DNA from 2 places in the Hydrogenophaga sp. FW305-3-2-15-A-LB1 genome. Region 2 is predicted to be linked to the other one. Evidence: riboswitches for the same ligand, from Rfam matches in the RefSeq annotation. Region 2 holds a riboswitch; the other holds the start of a gene.
The links. A riboswitch is a leader RNA that binds a small molecule or an ion and turns the genes downstream of it on or off. The one in region 2 is predicted to bind cobalamin.
Positions count from the first base shown of each region.

Region 1: another riboswitch for cobalamin. It lies ahead of AC3WPZ_RS03900 (TonB-dependent receptor domain-containing protein); the one in region 2 lies ahead of AC3WPZ_RS12740 (TonB-dependent siderophore receptor).

Region 1 covers NZ_JBYTAE010000008.1:33,491-39,214, reverse strand. Annotated here, with positions in the region: gene AC3WPZ_RS03905 (cobyrinic acid a,c-diamide synthase CobB) at 1-547, opposite strand, end outside; gene AC3WPZ_RS03900 (TonB-dependent receptor domain-containing protein) at 529-2,385, opposite strand; cobalamin riboswitch at 2,464-2,720, opposite strand; gene AC3WPZ_RS03895 (DUF904 domain-containing protein) at 2,770-3,009, shown strand; gene AC3WPZ_RS03890 (cell division protein ZapA) at 3,071-3,454, shown strand; RNA gene ssrS (6S RNA) at 3,528-3,707, shown strand; gene AC3WPZ_RS03880 (sulfite exporter TauE/SafE family protein) at 3,710-4,525, shown strand; gene AC3WPZ_RS03875 (SWIB/MDM2 domain-containing protein) at 4,770-5,213, shown strand; gene AC3WPZ_RS03870 (adenylate/guanylate cyclase domain-containing protein) at 5,421-5,724, shown strand, end outside.
Region 2 covers NZ_JBYTAE010000035.1:46,112-51,835, reverse strand. Annotated here, with positions in the region: gene AC3WPZ_RS12750 (Bug family tripartite tricarboxylate transporter substrate binding protein) at 1-821, shown strand, start outside; gene AC3WPZ_RS12745 (Na/Pi cotransporter family protein) at 842-2,536, shown strand; cobalamin riboswitch at 2,567-2,835, shown strand; gene AC3WPZ_RS12740 (TonB-dependent siderophore receptor) at 2,973-5,147, shown strand; gene fhuF (siderophore-iron reductase FhuF) at 5,154-5,724, shown strand, end outside.

The DNA.
Region 1 (5,724 bases), on a different contig from region 2:
CGTCGCGCATGACCGCACCCAGGAACTGGGCCTCGTCACCGGCCAGCGCCTCGCGCAGCATCTGCGCATGGCGCTCGCTGCCCACGCGGTTGGCCAGCACGCCGGCCCAGGGCAGGCCGGGGCGGAAATGGCGCAGGCCAAATGCCAGCGCACCGAAGGTGCCCGCCATGGCCGAGGCATCGATCACCGCGAGCACCGGCAGGCCGAAGCGCTGCGCCAGGTCGGCCGCGCTGGGTTCGCCGTCGAACAGGCCCATCACCCCTTCGACCACGATCAGGTCGGCCTGCCCGGCGGCTTCGTGCAGGCGGGCGCGGGCATCGTCTTCGCCCGTCATCCACAGATCGAGGTTGTGCACCGGGTGCCCGGTGGCCAGCGCGAGCCAGTGCGGGTCCAAGAAATCGGGCCCGCATTTGAAGGCCCGCACACGCCGACCGGCGCGCGTGTGCAGGCGCGCCAGTGCCGCGGCCACGGTGGTCTTGCCCTGGCCTGAAGCCGGGGCAGCCACCAGGATGGCCGGGCAATGCCGCGTCACCGCTGCGGCGCCCAGTTGAGGGTGACGAAGGCCGCGCGGCCCGGCTGGTTGTAGCCGTACGCGGTCTCATAGAACTTGTCACCCACGTTGTTCAGGCGCAGGGCGACGGACCAGTCCTTGTTCACGGCGTAGCGGGCGTGCAGGTCCAGCGTGCCGAAGCCCGGCAGGCGGCGCGTGTTGGCGGCGTCGTCGAAACGCTCCGCCACGAGCTGCATCGACGCACCCCAGTTCCAGGCACCGATGCGGTGGTCCAGGCTGGCGGTCAGCACCTCGTCGGCGCGGCGTTGCAGCTTGCGTTGGTTGATCTCGTTGCGCGCGTCCAGCAACTCCAGGTTGGTGAACCAGCTCCAGGCACCGGCCGAGCCGGTGTAGGCCAGCGACCAGCCTTCGAGGCGCGCGCGAGGCACGTTGGCCACCGCCGGCTGCAGCGTGATGAAGCCGCGCACCCGGTTGTCGAAGCGGATGAGCTTCACTTCGTGCAATCCCTGGGTGTAGGTCAGCCCTGCTTCGCGGTTCTTGCCCCGCTCGGGTTGCGTGGTGGGATTGCCGTTGAAGAACGCTGAGACGTAGTACAGCGTGTTGAACGACGGCATCTTGAACGAGGTGCCGTAGGCCACGTGCGGGCGCCAGTTCGGCGTGAGCTGGAAGCCGTAGCTGGCGAAACCGGTGGTGGCGCCGCCGAACTGCGAGTTGTCGTCGCGCCGCAGGTTGGCCTGCCAGAGGTGCTGGCCGGCCTGGCCGGTCAGGCCCACGAAGGCCGCGTCCGTGGTGCGCGAGTTCACCGCGTAGGCCTGCGTGCCCGACACCTCTTCCTTGATCGACTCCAGGCCCACCAGCAGGTTGCCCAGCGCGGTGTTCCAGTCGTGCTGCAGCGTGGCCTGAGTCTGCGCGGTGTTGAACACCGAGGGCGTGGGCGAGGTCTCGAAACTGTCGGACCGGTCCTCGCTGCGCGAGAGGCGCAGCTGGGTGCGCGAATCGGCCGACCACTTGCGCTCCAGGCCCCAGCCCGTCACGCGGGTGGTGGTTTCCGAGCGCACGTTGAAGGTGCCCGGCCCCTGGTCGAACTGGCTGACGCCGTCGGCCTGGGTGAAGTTGACATCGGTCGTCCAGCCCGGCGCGATGGCCCAGCGCAGCGAGGCCGACAGGCTGTCCTGGTCGAAGCCGTCCTTGTCGGGGTTGTGGTTGCCGAAGGCCACGTTTCGGTTGGTCGACGAGAAGCCGTCCTCGCGCAAGGAACCCAGGCTGAGGTTGTAGGTGATCGTGTCGTTGCCACCGCTGATGCCGGCGGTGATTTCACGGTGCCCGAAGCTGCCGAGCGTGACGCTGGCCTGCGGATGGAAACCCTTCACGCCGCGCTTGGTGAAAACCTGCACCACGCCGCCCACCGCATCGCTGCCATAGAGGCCCGAGGCCGGGCCCTTGAGCACTTCGATGCGATCGATCGCGCTCAGCGGAATGTTGTCCAGCACGGCCGCACCGGAGGTGCTGGAGCCGTAGCGCACGCCGTCGATCAGCAGCAGCACGTGGCGGGTTTCGGTGCCGCGGATGAACAGGCCCGACTGCTTGCCCAGGCCGCCGTTGGACGACATCTGCAGGCCCGCGTTGCGCGACAGCACTTCGGACAGCGAGCGGCCCGCGGACTGCTGGATCACGTCGGCGTCGATCACGACGACGTCGCTGAGCACGGCATCGGTGCGGGTTTCGACCCGGGTGGCCGTGACCACCGTTTCCCTCAGGGTGGTGTCAGCGGAGGAAGAAGAGGAGGACTGAGCGTGGGCGACCGACGTGCCAAAGCCCGCCAGCAACGCCAGCGGTAGCGCGGCCAGGGGCGCGCGCAGGGTGCGATTTTTCATGATGAAGAAACAGACAGGAGACCCTCGCCATCTTCCCCGACGGCGCATGGGCATCACGGTGGAGCGTCTGTCGCCAGACGCACCACCACCTTGTTGGCCGGTATCCGGGCTGACAGACCGACCTCCATCGCCTTCCCAGATGACACGGCGTGTCGTCCAGTGGCTGTCGGATGGAGGCTGAGAGACCGTTCGCGCATGCGCTCATGGCCACTCGTCTGCTTACCGTTGCGGGGGCAGCGCAGGTTAGGTCCCATCCCTGGGGTGTGACCCTCCTGCTTCCCGTTGAACTGCGGCATGTGAACCACACCGCGAGCACCAACAACCGGCATTCTACGGCGCGCACACCCGGGGCAACCCTACAATGTGAAAACTTCGAGTCCCACCATGGCCGATCCCAAGCACTTTGATCAGATCACCGAACGTGTCGAGCGCCTGTTGCTGCGACACGAAGAACTGCAGCGCACCAACAGCCTGCTGGTGGAACAGGTGCATGCGCTGCAGGCCGAGCGCGACTCGCTCAAGTCCCGGCTGATGGCCGCCCGCGCCCGCATTGATGCCTTGCTCGATCGCCTGCCCCCCGGCATGACCGATGTCACCCCCGACACCCGCAAGGAACGGTCATGAGCGCCGCGTCGGGCCGCCCCAAGCCAGCTCGCACCGCAGTGCGAAGCACGGAGGTATTCCAATGAGCAAACCCGGCAGCAAACAGATTGAAGTGCAGATCATGGGCCAGAGCTACCTGCTCTCGTGCCCACCGGGTGGCGAGGCCTCGCTGCTCGACGCGGTGGAGCGCGTGGACACCGCCATGTGCCGCATCCGCGATGCGGGCAAGGTGAAGGCGCGCGACCGCATCGCGGTGCTGGCCTCGCTCAACCTCGCGTTCGAACTCTCGCAGAAGGAAGCCGAGAGCTTCCAGGCCTCGTCGTTCGGCCAGCCCGAGCAGAGCGCGTTCGCCGAAGCCGGTGGTGGCTTCGACAGCGAGCCGCTCGACCCCCAGACGCAGGCCCGCGTGGAAGAGCTGATGCGCCGCCTGGACCAGACGCTCGACAAGGACGGGCGCCTGCTCTGACGCGCCGCTGGTCACTGCGCGAGAATTTATCGACCGATGGTCCTCGTGGGCCGCATGCAGCGCCTACAATTTGAACCGTCTGCAGTGCGCGTCGGGCTTTATATTTCCTTGAACCAATGCTCATAGAGCCCGGGCTTGGTACATTGCGTGGCTGGTGCGAGCGTCTCGCGTCAGACGAACCCGAAGCCCCGCTGCCCTCGCCCACCTGAACCCCGGTTCAGGATGCCGGTCCGGCGGCACTTGCAGACACCTTTCATGCCTTTAGACCCCCTCCTGATTCTCGAGTTGGCCGCGCTCGGCCTAGGCACCGGTTTCCTGGCCGGCTTGTTGGGCATCGGTGGAGGCATGCTGATGGTGCCCTTCATCACCTTCATCCTCGCGGGGCGCGGTGTGGAAGCGGATCTCGCGGTCAAGATGGCCATCGCCACCTCCATGGCCACCATCATCTTCACGTCCATCTCCAGCGTGCGCGCGCACCACAAACGCGGCGCCGTGCGCTGGGACATCGTCAAGGGCCTCGCCCCCGGCATCGTGCTGGGCTCCGCCATTGCCAGCCTGGGCATCTTCGCCTTGCTCAAGGGCTCGTGGCTCGCGCTGTTCTTCGCGGCCTTCGTCGGCTTCTCAGCCACGCAGATGCTGCTCGACAAGAAACCCAAGCCCACGCGCACCCTGCCCGGCACCCCGGGCCTGGTGGGTGCCGGCGGCGTCATCGGCATGCTCTCCGGGCTGGTCGGCGCGGGCGGCGGTTTTGTCAGCGTGCCCTTCATGACCTGGTGCAACGTGAGCATCCACAACGCCGTGGCCACCAGCGCGGCGCTCGGTTTTCCCATCGCGCTGGCCAACGCCGTCGGCTACGTGATCGCGGGCCAGGGCCTGAAGGATCTGCCGGCCGGCTCGTTCGGCTACATCTACCTGCCCGCGCTGGTGGTGATCGCGCTCTTCAGCGTGTTGATGGCGCCGGTGGGCGTGAAGGCGGCGCATGCGCTGCCGGTGAAATCGCTCAAGCGCGTGTTCGCCGGCCTGCTGTACATGCTCGCCACCTACATGCTCTACAAGGGCATCACCGCCTGATCGAGACACGAAGCCAGCCGCCGTGGAGCCGTGCAAAAACGCCCTCCCGCCAAGGCACTGAGCGGCCTCCTCGCGAGGAAGTGTTGTTTTCCCCGCCAAAAACCCGCGTCTCCCCTGCGCAAAGCTTGAAAAAAGCGCGTTCTCCACCTTGGATTGCGGGTGCATCTCCATTAGCATCCGAGACACCAGTGAGAAAGCGCGTTTTCCGCTGGCGAATCGTCAACTTCTAGAAGGAAATTCAATCATGGCAACTGCGAAAAAAGCGCCCGCTAAAAAGGCGGCACCGGCCAAGAAGGCCGCTCCTGCGAAGAAGGCCGCTCCGGCCAAGAAGGCAGCCCCTGCGAAGAAGGCCGCTCCGGCCAAGAAGGCAGCCCCTGCGAAGAAGGCCGCTCCGGCCAAGAAGGCAGCTCCTGCGAAGAAGGCCGCTCCGGCCAAGAAGCGCACCCCCAACGCCGCGTTCATGAAAGCGCTGACCCCCAGCGCCGCTCTGGCCGCCATCGTGGGCAGCTCGCCCCTGCCGCGCACCGAAGTCACCAAGAAGATCTGGGACTACATCAAGAAGAACAAGCTGCAGGACTCGGTCAACCGCCGCATGATCAACGCCGACGCCAAGCTGAAGGAAATCTTCAAGAAGGCCCAGGCGTCCATGTTCGAAATGACCAAGCTGGTCAACGACCACCTGAAGTAAGCCTTCCTTCTTCACCTTCACGGGTGCAATGAAGATCAGCAAAGCCGGCGCAAGCCGGCTTTGCTGTTTTTGCGCCTTCGCGTCTCAGCATCGCGCGCGACATGTGAGAAACTGCAACAAAATTTTGACAATCCCTCAGGCATGACCGCCCGCCAGCCCGTGACCGCTTCGAAATTTCAAGAAGGCCAGGACCCACCATCGACGACCATGCCTCCGTTGCCACAGCAACGGCACAAGGTCGTGCTGGTGATCGACCTGGTGGAGTCGGTGCGGCTCATGGCGGCCAACGAAGCCGCGGTGGTGAACCAATGGCGCGGGTTCATGCACCACGCCACCTCTCAGGTGCTGCCCGCGTGCCGGGGTCGCCTGGTCAAGAGCCTGGGCGACGGCATGCTGGTCGAGTTCGACCAACCCACCGACGGCGTGCGGGCAGCCCTCGCCCTGCACCAATACTTCGCGCCGCTGAACCAGACGCTGCCGCCCGCCCAACAACTGCACCTGCGCGCCGGCC
Region 2 (5,724 bases):
TGCTGGCCCAGCGCATGACCGAACTGCTGGGCCAGTCGGTGATCGTGGACAACCGGCCCGGCGCGGCCGGCAACCTCGCGGCCGAGATGGTGGCCACGGCGCCGCCGGACGGCTACACCGTCTTCATGGCGACGCTCAGCAGCCAGGCGATCAACCCCCATCTCTACAAGCTCAAGTTCGATCCGATCAAATCGTTCGAGCCCATCGCGCTGGTGGCCAAGTACCCCTTGCTGCTCGTCGTGCCGCCCCAGCTGCGCGTGAACTCCGTGCCCGAACTCATCGCCCATGCGAAGGCCAACCCGGGCACGTTCTACGCCTCGTCGGGCAACGGCTCGCCGGCCCACCTCGCAGGGGAGATCTTCAAGAGCGCCACCGGCACCGACGTGCAGCACATCCCCTACAAGGGCGGCGGCCCTGCCATGGTCGCGCTGATGTCGAACGAGGCGCAGTTCGGCTTCGAGACCATGCCCAGCGCCATCGGCCACGCGCGCGGCGGCAAGCTCAAGGGCCTGGCCGTGACCTCCGACCGGCGCTCCACCGCCGCCCCCGAGCTGCCGACGATGCAGGAGGCGGGCGTGAAGGACTTCTCGGTGACCTCATGGGCCGGCCTGCTCGCGCCCGCCGGCACACCGAAGCCGGTGCTCGAGCGCCTGACCCAGGCGGCGCAGAACGCGATCGGCGGCCCCACCGTCAACGCGGCCCTGGCCAGCGATGGCGCCGAACCCGGCACGGGCGGCGGCGCCGAATTCAAGCGCTTCATGGACGACGAGCTCCAGGCCTGGGGCAAGGTGGTGCGGGCATCGGGGGCGAAGGTCGACTGAGCTTGCGATCGGCTGCCGACATGAAACACCTGTTGAATCTTCTGGCAGCGATCGCCCTGCTCGTCTGCTCCACCCAGCTTGTGCGCACCGGCATCCTGCGCGTGTTCGGTGCCAACCTGAGGCAGGTCCTGGCGCGCAGCATCGGCAACCGCTTCACCGCGGCCCTCTCGGGCCTGGGCGTCACGGCCCTGGTGCAGTCGAGCACGGCGACCGCGCTCATCGTGTCGTCCTTCGTCGGGCAGGGGCTGCTGAGCCTGCCGGTGGCCCTCGCGGTGATGCTGGGTGCCGACATCGGCACCAGCCTGATGACGGTGGTGTTCTCTTTCGACCTGTCCTGGCTGTCGCCGCTGCTCATTCTCGGTGGGGTGGTGATGTTCATCTCCCGCCAGCAAACGGCCGTCGGCCGCGTGGGCCGGGTGCTGATCGGCCTGGGGCTGATGCTGCTGGCGCTGCGCCTGGTGTCGCAGTCCACCGAGGTGCTGACCCAGTCGCCCGTGGTGAAGGCGCTGCTGGTCTCCGTCAACAGCGATCTGCTGCTGGAGATCACGGTGGGCGCCGCGCTGGCCCTCATGGCCTATTCCAGCCTGGCCATCGTGCTGCTGACCGCCACCCTCGCGGCGTCCGGTGTCGTGCCCACGGACATGGCCCTGGGCATGGTGCTGGGCGCCAACCTGGGCAGCGGTCTGCTGGCCGTGGTGACCACGGCGCGTTCAGCCATCGAGGTGCGCCAGGTGCCGCTGGGCAACCTGATGTTCAAGGCACTGGGCGTGCTGCTGGCGGCGCCGCTGGCGCCGGAATGGCTGCACGGCATGCAGCCCTATGTGGCGGACCCGGCGACGCTGGTGGTGCTGTTCCACCTGAGCTTCAACATCGCCGTCGCCCTCCTGTTCATCGGCGTCACCCAGATCGTGGCGCGCTGGGTCGAGCGCCTGCTGCCCAAGCCCGACAAGAACCGGGTGGCCGGGCGGCCGCACCACCTGGACCCGTCGGCGCTGGCCACGCCCTCGCTGGCGATCTCCTGCGCGGCGCGCGAGGCCATGCACCAGGCCGACGTGGTCGAGACCATGATGGTCGGCATGCTGGCCGTGATCAAGAACAACGACCTGCGCCTGGCCGAGGAGTTGCGCAAGCTCGATGACTCGGTCGACGAGCTGTACTCGGCCATCAAGTACTACCTGACCAAGATCTCCCGCGAGGCGCTGGCCGAAGAAGAAAGCCGGCGCTGGGCCGACATCATCAGCTTCACCATCAACATGGAGCAGATCGGCGACACCGTCGAGCGCGTGCTGCTGGACATCGAGGACAAGAAAATCAAGATGGGGCGCAATTTCTCGGACGCCGGCATGGCCGAGATCTGCGAGCTGCACGCCCGGCTCATCGACAACCTGCGCCTGGGCATGAGCGTGTTCCTCAACGGCAACGTGCGCGACGCGCAAAAGCTGCTGGAAGAAAAGGCGCGCTTCCGGGACCTGGAGCGCGCCTACGCCACCAGCCACCTCGTGCGCCTGACCGACAACACCGTGCAAAGCATCGAGACCAGCTCGCTGCACATCGACCTGATCAGCGATCTCAAGCGCATCAATTCGCACATCTGCTCGATCGCCTACCCCATCCTGGATTGCGCGGGCGCGCTCGCGCCGAACCGCCTGCGAGCCAGCCAGGGTCTGGCGGAACACGGCCTCCGAACCGAGGCGATACCCCTGCGGGTTCTATAATCGCCGGCCGGTTCGACCCTTCCATCGGGTCGAACCGCACGGTTCGAAGGTGCCCCGCCGCCAGCCATGGCGATGGGGTTAAACGGGAAACAGGTGACGGCGTCTTTCACGGCGCAACAAGCCTGTGCTGCCCCCGCAACGGTCAGCGGATTCGGGAACGCTCACGCGATGCCACGGCATCGGCAGCCACTGCGCCTCCAGGCGTGGGAAGGCGAGAAGTTCCTGTCGCGAGCATGCCCACAACGCCTGCACGACGACGCTCCGCGAGCCCGGATACCGGCCTTCGCATCGCCTTCGGACGCTGCGGGAGTGCGTGGTCCGGGCCAAGCCGAGCTGCGTCCGCCAGCGCCGGCGCCGCCCCACCATCACGTCCCCTCCCCACGCGTTTTTCTGTCGTTGGGCCTGCGGGGACGCGGGCCGTTGGAGGAGAGTTCTCATGCGTCATTCATTGCCCGCGCGTCAGCGCCAGGGCCGGGCCTTTCGCGGCCACCGTTCATCCGTTTGCACCGTGGCCCTGATGGGCGCGCTGTCCTCGGCCGCCCTGGCGGCGCAGGACGCGGGGACGCTGGCACCGGTCGAGGTGCGCACCGAAGGCCTGCGCGCCAGCGAGGCGGTCACGGCCACCAAGAGCGCCACCCCCATCGAGCGCCTGCCGCGCTCGGTGAGCGCCGTCACCGACACCGAGATGAAGGCGCGCGACGCGCAGTCCGTCATGGAAGCGCTGGAGCACGCGCCGGGTCTGTACGGCGGTGGTTATTCGAGCGGCGCGCTCACGCGCGAGTACCCCATGGTGCGCGGCTTCCTGGTCTACCAGTACCTCGATGGCCTCAAGCTGCACGACAGCAACTGGGCCGAGGAGCCTTACGGGCTCGAACGCGTCGAGCTGCTGCGCGGCCCCGCGTCGGCGCTCTACGGCCAGGGCAGCCCCGGCGGCCTGATCGACCTGCGCACCAAGCGCCCCACGGCCGAGACCGTGCGCGAGGTGGGCCTGCGCGTGGGCAGCCACGGGCTGCGCCAGGGCCAGTTCGACCTGGGCGGCGCGCTGAACGCCGACGCCACCTGGCAGTACCGCCTCACGGGCCTGGTGCGCAAGGGCGATGGCGAGATCGACCACACCCAGTCCGACCGCCGCTACTTCGCGGGCGCTCTCACCTGGAAGCCCGACGCCGCCACGCGGCTCACGCTGATGGCCAACCGCCAGGAAGACCCGAGCCTCACCGTGCACCAGCCGCTGCCGCGCGTGGGCACCATCGTGCCGGGCGCCAACGGGCGCTTCATCTCGCGCGGCCTGTTCCTCGGTGAACCGGCGCGCCACGACTCGGACAAGGACGCCTGGCGCGTGGGCTATGCGTTCTCGCACCGCTTCAACGAGGTCTGGTCCATCGAGCAGAACGCCGCCTACAAGAAGGTGGACATCCATGTGGACGAGATGCAGGCCACGGGTGTGGCGGCGGGCGCCACCGGCTGGACGCGGCGGCTGTTCGCGGCCGACTACACCATCGTGACCAAGCAGGTCGATACGCGCGTGGTGGCGCGGTTCGATGCCGCCGGCACGAAGCACCGCGTGATGCTGGGCCTGGACGCGGCGCGCGTGCCCAACTACCAGGGCACCGGCACCCGCGCGGCCCCGGCCTTCGCGCTGGACCTCTACAACCCGGTGTACGGCCAGGCCCTGCCGGCCAACCCCATCACGTCCAAGCGCGAGCAGCGCCTGCGCCAGACCGCGCTCTACGTGCAGGACCAGATCGACTGGGGGCGGCTGTCGGTGCTGGTCGGGCTGCGCCGCGACAAGGCCACGCTGGACCAGAAGACCGCCGTGCTCAACACCGTCACCGGGCGCTTCAGCGATCCTTCGTACACCCCCAAGCGCGACCTGGCCACCACCGGCCAGCTGGGCGCCAGCTACGACCTGGGCGGTGGCTGGTCGCCGTTCGTGAACTACGCGGAGTCGTTCTCGCCCGTCACCGGCACCAGCGCGGCAGGCCGCCCGTTCGAGCCGCACACCGGCAAGCAGATCGAGGCCGGGGTCAAGTGGGTGCCGCCGGGCCGCGCCCTCGTGGCCACGGCCTCGGTCTACGAACTCAAGCAGCGCAACGTGCTCACCAACGACCTGGCCAACCCGGGCTTCGCCACGCAGACGGGCGGGGTGCGCTCGCGCGGGGGCGAGATCGAGCTCAAGGCCGGGCTCGCGCGCGGCCTGGACGCCATGCTCTCGTACTCGGCGACCGACGCGGTCGTCACCGCGACCAACACCGTCAACGGGGTGGGCAAGCACCCGGTGGGCGTGCCCGAACAACAGGCCTCGGCCTGGCTGTCGTACCGCGTCGGCGCGGGCGCGCTCCAGGGCCTGAGGTTCTCGGTCGGCCTGCGCCACGTGGGCGAGTCGGCGGGCGACGCGCTCAACACCTTCGAGGTGCCGTCCGCCACGCTGTTCGACCTGGGCGTGCAGTGGAGCCTGGTGAACCTCTCGCCCTCGCTCAAGGGTTGGGAGACCTCGCTGGTGGTGAAGAACCTGGCCGACCGCCGCTACGTGGCGAACTGCGACAACGCCACGAACTGCTACTACGGCACGGGCCGCCGCGTGGCCCTGACCGCCTCGAAGTCGTTCTGAGCGGCCATGATGGCCTCGCCCTGGGACGGTGCCGAGCTCGACGCCGCGTTCGGCGGCCCCATGGCGCCGTTCCGGGGCCGGCTCGGCATCGGGCCACCGCCGGACGGACAGCACACCGTCGGCGTGCAGGCGCTGATGACGCCGGCGCACCTGGCCCAGGTGCGCCGGTTTTTCGATGCCGCGCACGGCGCGACCGACGCGCGCGTGGTGGCGTCGATCTGGTCGAAATGGCACTTCGCCATCGTGATGCCGGCCTGGTTCATCGGCCGCGTGCTGATGGGCCGGCGCCTGCCCACCGCGCTCGATGGCGTGAGCTTCGACCTGGACGCGCAAGGCCGCACGCTCTGCCTGCGCCTGCCCGCGCCGGGCGAACCCGACGGCGAGGCCGGCGACCCCGACACGTCCTGGCACGAATTCCTGCACCAGCACCTCGTGCCCTTTGTCGAACAGATGGCCGAGCGCACCGGCGTCACGCGCCGCGTGCTGTGGAGCAACGCGGGTAACCTGTTCGAGGCCTTCATCCGCCGACTGGATGAGACCCACCCCGGCTTGCGCGGCCTGGCGCCCGCGCGCGAGT